Regions from separate parts of the Cedecea sp. Ae19-4 genome, predicted to be linked through region 1. Evidence: predicted binding sites of a transcription regulator. Region 1 holds the regulator's gene; each other region holds the start of a gene.
The links. Region 1 encodes LexA, which represses DNA repair genes until DNA is damaged. Its sites were predicted from a motif close to TNCTGTATGTACATACAGNA; they were not measured.
Positions count from the first base shown of each region.

Region 2: the regulator LexA is predicted to act here: its motif matches at 1,204-1,223, upstream of AAIE02_RS03115 (DNA translocase FtsK 4TM domain-containing protein).
Region 3: the regulator LexA is predicted to act here: its motif matches at 1,217-1,236, upstream of AAIE02_RS09165 (YebG family protein).
Region 4: the regulator LexA is predicted to act here: its motif matches at 1,385-1,404, upstream of umuD (translesion error-prone DNA polymerase V autoproteolytic subunit).

Region 1 covers NZ_JBCHWG010000002.1:587,993-590,194, forward strand. Annotated here, with positions in the region: gene plsB (glycerol-3-phosphate 1-O-acyltransferase PlsB) at 1-319, opposite strand, end outside; gene AAIE02_RS15540 (diacylglycerol kinase) at 451-819, shown strand; gene lexA (transcriptional repressor LexA) at 929-1,537, shown strand; gene dinF (MATE family efflux transporter DinF) at 1,615-2,202, shown strand, end outside.
Region 2 covers NZ_JBCHWG010000001.1:663,439-665,640, forward strand. Annotated here, with positions in the region: gene trxB (thioredoxin-disulfide reductase) at 1-178, opposite strand, end outside; gene lrp (leucine-responsive transcriptional regulator Lrp) at 671-1,165, shown strand; gene AAIE02_RS03115 (DNA translocase FtsK 4TM domain-containing protein) at 1,287-2,202, shown strand, end outside.
Region 3 covers NZ_JBCHWG010000001.1:1,934,525-1,936,726, reverse strand. Annotated here, with positions in the region: gene purT (formate-dependent phosphoribosylglycinamide formyltransferase) at 1-1,116, opposite strand, end outside; gene AAIE02_RS09165 (YebG family protein) at 1,253-1,603, shown strand; gene AAIE02_RS09160 (tellurite resistance TerB family protein) at 1,727-2,202, shown strand, end outside.
Region 4 covers NZ_JBCHWG010000001.1:1,665,455-1,667,656, forward strand. Annotated here, with positions in the region: gene umuC (translesion error-prone DNA polymerase V subunit UmuC) at 1-945, opposite strand, end outside; gene umuD (translesion error-prone DNA polymerase V autoproteolytic subunit) at 948-1,367, opposite strand; gene AAIE02_RS07895 (prolyl oligopeptidase family serine peptidase) at 1,579-2,202, shown strand, end outside.

The DNA of each region.
Region 1 (2,202 bases):
CGTGGAACAGTTTTACCGACTCTTCTTTTGGCGTGTAATAGGTGAAGACGCGCGGCCCGCCGTGGATAAACACGTAGCGCGGCAGCAGTACGCCGTCAATTTCCAGAGGTTCCAGCGGGTCGGGCAGATCGTGATCCAGACATTGGGCACGCAGCGTCAGTAAGTCTGCCTTAGAATTGTAGGGCAGGACGTACATGATGGGGCGTGAAGGGTCCAGACCGAGTTCGGTTTGGGGATCCGCCGGGATAGACTTGCTCTTTACCAGAACGCTTAATGGTAAATTCAGTAATTTGTAGTAAATTCTTGGCCAGCCTGACATAAATGATGTAAAGCCTCAGGTTAATAATGCAAATGCGCCGCAAGGATATCAGAAACTCTGGGGAATTTCTGTGGCGCTGCGATTTAGACTCAGTGAGCATTGACGCTCAATATTTAAAAAGGTTTCCTTGAATGGCGAATAATACCACCGGCATCACCCGCATTATTAAGGCTGCAGGCTACTCGTGGAAGGGGTTGCGTGCGGCCTGGATCAACGAAGCCGCCTTTCGTCAGGAGGGCGTAGCGGCGGTCATCGCTATCATCATCGCCTGCTGGCTGGACGTGGACCCCATCACGCGTATTTTACTGATTGGCTCGGTTGTTTTGGTGATGATTGTCGAAATCCTCAACAGCGCCATTGAAGCGCTGGTTGACCGTGTCGGCACCGAGTACCACGAGCTTTCAGGGCGAGCCAAAGATATGGGTTCCGCCGCCGTATTGATAGCGATTATCCTTGCGGTTGCAACCTGGGCCACCTTGCTTTGGTCACATTTGCGATAGCCCTTCCAGAACAGTTTAAGTCGCTGGTTTTTTGCTTAATTTGTGGTTTCAAAATCGCCCGGGGCTGTATATACTCACAGCATAACTGTATAAACACCCAGGGGGCGGAATGAAAGCACTAACTACCAGGCAGCAAGAGGTGTTTGATCTCATTCGGGATCATATCAACCAGACCGGCATGCCACCTACGCGCGCCGAAATTGCACAACGTCTGGGGTTCCGTTCTCCAAACGCCGCGGAAGAGCATCTAAAAGCGCTGGCACGTAAAGGTGCCATCGAGATTGTTTCTGGTGCATCACGCGGCATTCGTCTGCTGGTTGAAGAAGAAAATGGCCTGCCGCTGGTGGGCCGTGTTGCCGCCGGTGAGCCGCTGCTGGCGCAACAGCACATCGAAGGCCACTACCAGGTTGACCCTTCTCTGTTCAAGCCGAATGCCGATTTCCTGCTGCGCGTCAGCGGCATGTCGATGAAAGATATCGGCATCATGGACGGTGATTTATTAGCCGTTCACAAAACCCAGGACGTGCGTAATGGCCAGGTCGTTGTCGCGCGTATCGACGATGAAGTGACCGTAAAACGCCTGAAAAAGCAGGGCAATACCGTGCACCTGCTGCCGGAAAACAGCGAATTCCAGCCTATTGTGGTCGATCTTCGCGAGCAGAATTTTAGCATTGAAGGCCTGGCCGTCGGGGTGATCCGCAACGGTGAATGGCTGTAACACCTCTTCCGGTGGTGCGGTAACTCTGCCGTGCCACCTGCCTTAAACACCTCTCTTTTTTCCTCTGGATCATTCCCATGCGATTCTTTTCGTCAACGGATGGTGCGCTGTGGCGGCTTGCGCTGCCGATGATTTTTTCCAATATCACCGTTCCGTTACTGGGCCTGGTCGATACGGCGGTCATTGGCCATCTTGATAGCCCGACCTATCTTGGCGGGGTGGCTATCGGCGCCACGGCGACCAGTTTCCTCTTTATGCTGCTGCTTTTTCTGCGCATGAGCACCACCGGGTTAACGGCACAGGCGTTTGGTGCGAACGATCCACAGCGGCTGGCGCGCGCACTGGTTCAACCCCTGATGCTGGCGATGATAGCCGGGCTGGCTATCGTGGTCCTGCGTTATCCACTGATCAACCTTGCGCTGCACGTTGTTGGCGGCAATGACGAGGTGTTGGATCAGGCAAGGCGGTTCCTGGAGATCCGCTGGCTTAGCGCCCCGGCCTCACTGGCTAACCTCGTGCTGTTAGGCTGGTTGTTGGGCGTTCAGTATGCGCGGGCGCCGGTCATCCTGTTGGTCGTCGGCAATTTGATTAATATCGTGCTCGACCTCTGGCTGGTGATGGGGCTGCACATGAACGTGCAGGGGGCGGCGCTGGCCACGGCGGTG
Region 2 (2,202 bases), on a different contig from region 1:
GGTCGTTAGGATCGCCAGGCCAGTTTTCGACTTCGGTTGTGGTGGTCAGCTGACCGCCTTTTTCCATCCCGGTAATCAAAACCGGTTTTAAGTTGGCGCGTGCAGCGTAGACCGCTGCGGTATAGCCCGCAGGGCCGGAGCCAAGAATAAGCAGCTTACTGTGTTTAGCTGTGCCCATGAGATCCTCATTGAACGTTTACAGACAATGGGGGTGATTGTAGGGAATTCGTTGCAGTAAAAAAAGAGTGCAGCAATGTTGTTAACGATGTGTGTCATTGATGCTGCCTATAAGCCCAATGAATATCGCCGTCATGTGCATAAATAATCATTGTAATAGCACGGTAATCACGGTGCGAAAATGATGAATAATCATCAGCCAAAAGGAATATCTGGCACGTTCCACTAAAAATAGATGTTTTGCTTTGACAATCCCCTAAGCATTTGCGAAAACATTCGAGGAAGAAAAACATTTGGTGATGTGGAAGCCGCGTGCTCTCGCGCAAACCTGATGCAAATTTACCGAGTTATTGAAATTTACGCATGACGTGGACAGACGCTATGCGTGATGTCGATAGCAGCCGCAAGGCATCGGTCTTCTCACGTACACCCTGAACATTGACGTCACCAGGGTTATGGCAGGTGAAGGAAGGAATAGAGAGAGACAATAATAATGGTAGATAGCAAGAAGCGCCCGGGCAAAGATCTCGACCGTATCGATCGCAATATTCTCAACGAATTGCAAAAGGATGGGCGCATTTCTAACGTTGAGCTTTCAAAGCGTGTTGGGCTTTCGCCGACGCCGTGCCTTGAGCGCGTTCGTCGTCTGGAACGTCAGGGTTTTATTCAGGGCTATACGGCGCTGTTAAACCCGCATTATCTGGATGCCTCGCTGCTGGTATTTGTTGAGATTACTCTGAATCGTGGCGCCCCGGATGTGTTTGAGCAATTTAACGCCGCAGTGCAGAAACTTGAAGAAATTCAAGAGTGTCATCTCGTATCCGGTGATTTCGACTACCTGTTGAAAACACGCGTGCCGGATATGTCGGCGTATCGTAAACTCTTAGGTGAGACCCTGCTGCGTCTGCCGGGCGTGAACGACACCCGTACTTATGTTGTCATGGAAGAGGTCAAACAGAGTAACCGTTTGGTCATTAAGACCCGTTAATACGGGCCAGGTGCAAAATTGGCGTATTTTGGTTACACTCCTGGGAATCCATACAGCAACAGCTCCGGCAGGCCGCCGGTGCTGTTGTCTCCATTGAGTTTAAGGACCTGGAGAGCCTTTCTTGAGCCAGGAATATACCGAAGATAAAGAAGTAACATTGCGGAAACTGAGCAGCGGGCGCCGTTTACTCGAGGCGTTGCTGATCCTTGTTGCCTTATTCGCCATCTATTTGATGGCTGCCTTGCTAAGCTTTAACCCCTCAGACCCTAGCTGGTCGCAAACCGCGTGGCATGAGCCCATCCATAATCTGGGTGGTGCGCCGGGAGCGTGGTTTGCTGATACGCTGTTCTTCATTTTTGGCGTGATGGCCTACACCATTCCGGTGATTATCATCGGGGGCTGCTGGTTCACCTGGCGCCAGCGCGACAGTGAAGAATTCATCGATTATTTTGCCGTTTCGCTGCGCCTGATCGGCGTACTTGCGATGGTGCTGACCTCTTGTGGCCTGGCGGCCATCAATGCGGACGATATTTGGTACTTCGCTTCGGGCGGCGTGCTGGGTAGCTTGCTTAGCACCGCTATGATGCCGCTGTTGAACAGCAGCGGCGGCACAATTGCGCTGCTTTGCGTTTGGGCTGCTGGTCTGACGCTGTTCACCGGCTGGTCCTGGGTCAGCATTGCTGAGAAACTTGGCAGCGCGGTGCTGACCGTGCTGACTTTTGCCAGCAACCGCACCCGCCGGGATAACACCTGGCAGGATGAGGACGAATACGAAGAAGAGCATGACGAAGACGAAGCGCCGCGGGTTTCTGCTGAGAAACGCGAATCTCGCCGGGCGCGTATTTTACGCGGGGCGCTTGCGCGTAAGCAGCGCTTATCGCAGAAGTTTGCTAATCCTAATGGTCGCAAAACGGATGCGGCGTTGTTCTCCGGCAAGCGTATGGATGACGCTGAAGACGATGTGTTGTTCAGCGCTCGTGGTGTAGAAGCGGATCCGAACGATGTGTTGTTCTCCGGGCATAAAGCGACTTTGCCAG
Region 3 (2,202 bases), on a different contig from region 1:
GTTACCGGTTGCCAGCGCCACGCCCATGCGGCGTTTACCTGCGATCTCCGGCTTACCGAAAAGACGAACCTGTAAACCGCCGCCCAGCGCTGCCCCCACGTTACTAAATTTAACGTTATCGCTTTGCAACTCAGGCAGGATCACCGCCGATGCGGCAGGGCCATACTGACGAATTTCGCCGACAGGCAGGCCGAGGAAGGCGCGAACGTGCAGCGCAAACTCAGACAGATCCTGTGAAATCAACGTCACCATGCCAGTGTCGTGCGGGCGAGGGGAGACTTCACTGAAAATCACCTCATCGCCGCAGACAAACAGCTCCACGCCGAACAGGCCATGGCCGCCCAGAGCGGTAACCACTTTTTCAGCAATCTCTTTCGATTTTGCCAGCGCGATGTCGCTCATCTGCTGTGGCTGCCAGGATTCACGGTAGTCGCCCTCTTCCTGACGGTGCCCGATAGGCGCGCAGAAATGCACGCCGTCAACGGCGCTGATGGTCAGCAGGGTGATTTCAAAATCAAAATTGACCACGCCTTCAACGATAACGCGGCCTTTACCGGCCCGCCCACCTAGCTGGGCGTATTCCCAGGCTTTTGCCAGTTGGTCGGCTGTGCGGATAAAGCTCTGGCCTTTGCCGGAGGAACTCATTACCGGTTTCACAATGCACGGCAAACCAATCTCATGCACGGCCTGCTGGAAGGCTTCTTCGCTGTCGGCGAAGCGATAGCTGGAAGTGGGCAACTGAAGTTCTTCTGCGGCCAGGCGGCGGATCCCTTCGCGGTTCATGGTGAGTTTGGTGGCGCGGGCGCACGGCACCACTCGCTGACCCTGGGCTTCAAGCTCCAGCAGGGCATCGGTGGCAATGGCTTCAATTTCAGGAACGATAAAATCGGGCATTTCGGCGGCGACAAGCGTTTTTAGCGCCGCGGCATCCAGCATGTTAATGACGTGGCTGCGGTGTGCGACGTGCATTGCCGGCGCATTTGCGTAGCGATCGACGGCGATAACTTCTACCCCGAGGCGCTGGCATTCAATGGCCACTTCTTTACCCAATTCACCGGAACCCAGCAGCATAACTCGCGTAGCTGCCGGGCGCAGAGCGGTTCCCAACGTTGACATGTGATTTAGCCTTAACAAAGAAAAAGACCGCTGTAGTATAAACGAAAACGTTTGCGTTGGCAGCGGCTTTCCGGCTTGTGTGGTAAAATGAATGACGATATACTGTATAAATAAACAGGTAAAACGGAGCTGCAAAATGGCGGTCGAGATTAAATATGTTGTAGTGAGAGAGGGACAAGAAAAAATGGCCTTTGCCAGTAAAAAGGATGCTGACGCTTACGACAAAATGCTGGATCTGGCTGAAGTCCTCGGCGACTGGCTGCAGCAAAGCCCGATTGCGCTGAATGAAGGGCAGAGTGACACCCTGGCGATGTGGATGGCGGAAAACAAGGATCTGCTGGCGGGCGTATTGAAAAACGGCAAGCTGCCAGAGCCTGAATTAAGTCAGTTTGAGCCAGACGCGGAGTCCTCAGCGCTTGAACAATCGCCAGCGGCTGAAGACAACGTCAGCGAACACCCTGGACGTAAACGCACCAAAGCCGCGTAATACGGTTCTGCTGTAAGCGCCGGGTAGCCGGCGCGATTCTTTTCCCATCTTTAGTGCTGTCCGACGTTTCTTGACGTCCTGTGGCCTACTCTCGACGAGTTAAGTCAACAGAGGATCTCCGTCATGAATAACTGGTTACAGCAGCTTCAGTCGCTCCTGGGGCAATCTACTTCTCCTCAATCTTCACAGCCTGCAGCCGGAAATAGCTCTGAAGGGATCGGTAAACTTCTGGTGCCGGGGGCGCTGGGTGGATTAGCCGGGTTACTGCTGGCGAGTAAATCTTCCCGCAAACTGTTAACAAAATACGGCACCAGTGCGCTTCTGGTCGGCGGCGGCGCCGTGGCCGGAAGCGTGTTATGGAACAAATACAAGGAGCGGGTTCGCCAGAGCCAGCCCGTTTCCACAGGCTGGAGTGAGCCGCACTCGTCGGTTGATGTTCGTACCGAAAGATTAATTACCGCGCTGGTTTTTGCGGCGAAAAGCGACGGCCATATCGATGCAAAAGAGCGTCAGTTTATTGAGCAACAGCTGCGTGAAGTCGGTATCGACGGGGAAGGTAAAGCGCTCGTCGAACGGGCTATCGACAGGCCGTTAGATCC
Region 4 (2,202 bases), on a different contig from region 1:
TGTGGGGATGAGCAGCGAGACGGACGAGCAGTTGCCGTAATAGGGTTCGTTCACGGCAAACGGACTGCTTTTCACAAAGGCAGAGATCACCCGGCAATATTGGTGCTCAGCCCGCAGCTTTTCCGCCGCCCGGCTGGCGTAGCTGCCGATCGCCTGGCGCATAGCCTCATACTCGGTAATGCGTTCTCCGAACGAGCGGCTGCAGATGATCTCCTGTTTGGCGGCGGAGAACTCATCCATTTCAAGGCATGATTCCCCGCGCAATTCGCGCACGGTTCTTTCCAGCACTACGCTGAAATGCCGTCGAATAAAACGAATATCCGCGTCGGCAAGCTGTAAAACCGTTCTGATGCCCATGTCGTCGAGTTTTTTCGACAGCCGCCGCCCCACGCCCCAGACTTCGCCCACGGGCAGCTGTGCCATAAGCCAGCGCTGGTGCTTCGGGCGGGATAAATCAACCACGCCGCCGGTTCGTTCTTGCCACGTTTTTGCCGCCAGGTTTGCCAGTTTAGCCAGCGTTTTTGTCGGCGCGATGCCCACGCCCACCGTCAGGCGGGTGCGCTGGCGAATAGTCGAGCGGATCGTCTGGCCAAAGGCCTTCAGGTTGTAGCAATTGCTCACGCCCGTTAAGTCACAAAATGCCTCGTCAATGGAGTAAATCTCGACCCTGGGCAGCAGCTCTTCAAGCACGCCCATCACCCGCTCGCTCATGTCGGCATACAGCTCGTAGTTGCTGCTAAACGTCAGCACGCCATGCCGCCTGAGCGCCTCTTTCTGTTTAAAAAAAGGCGCCCCCATTTTGACAAAGGGCCGGGCTTCCGCAGAGCGGGCGATGACGCAGCCGTCATTATTGGATAAAACCACCACCGGCTTTCCGGCTAAATCCGGGCGGAATGCCGTTTCGCAGGAGGCGTAGAAGCTGTTGACGTCCACCAGCGCAAACATGTTTAGCCCGCCGCTTTGATGATAAAAGTGACGATGCCAAAAATATCGAGTTCGGCCTCATCGGTGACGGGAATCGGTGCCCAGGCGCTGTTCATCGGCAGTAGCATCACCGTGGGGCGAAGCTGCAGGCGCTTCACGGTGAACGCCCCGTCAATCGCCGCAATCACAATATCGCCCTGTGACGCGGTTCTTGAGCTGTCCACAATCAGCAAGTCCCCTTCGCCAATTCCCCCTTCTACCATCGAATCCCCCGCCGCCTTTACAAAATAGGTCGCGCCGGGATTGCGCACCAGCAGCTTATTGAGATCGATACGTTGCTCAACATAGTCCTGAGCCGGTGACGGAAAGCCGCATTGCACCAGGTCAGCAAAGAGAGGAAAGGAAGCGTCCGGGCAACAGGCCGCAGGTTTGAGAAGATTCATGATACCGCCAATACAAATACTGTTTAAATATACAGTATCAGGTAAAAAAGACACTTCAAGTAAGAAAACACGTACTTTTGCTAAGCCCTTCGTTTTGCAAACGAAAAAATTCGAGCATGCTGGCAGAAACCACAAAAGCCTTCAGGTGTAATGGGCATAAGCATAATGATATGGTCGATTGCAGGCCCGTTACCCAACAAAAGGACGCGTGATGACACAGCCAGTGAGTCAGGATTTGCTTAGCCAGCTCGAAACCCCGGAAGATGCCGCGGCGCTAAGCTGGGTGGAAAAACAAAATAAGCGCACCACGGACAGGTTTGCCACGGGAGAGCGCTTCCAGCAGATGCGGGGCGCGATCCTGCTGTCGCTGGACGATAAAACCAACATTCCCTGGGGGAACCACTACCGCAACGAGGTGTATAACTTCTGGCAGGATGACGAACACCCTCGCGGCATCTGGCGCCGCACCACCGAAAGATCTTACTTTACCGCTGCACCAGAATGGGAAACGGTGCTGGATGTCGATCGCCTGAACGAAGAGGAAGGCGCGAACTGGAGCTATCACGGCGCCGATCTTCTCCACCCGGACTATTCCCGGGCGCTGATCTTTTTATCCAGCGGCGGCGATGCCTGTGAAATTCGTGAATTTGATCTGGTAAATAAAACGTTTATCCCCGAGGGCTTTTTCCTGCCGGAAAGCAAAAGTTCGGTCAGTTGGCTGGATGAAAACACGCTGCTGCTGGCGCTCGATGCAGGGGATGATACGCTCACCACCTCCGGCTATCCACGCCGTGTCTATCGCTGGACTCGAGGGACATCACCGCAGGATGCACCG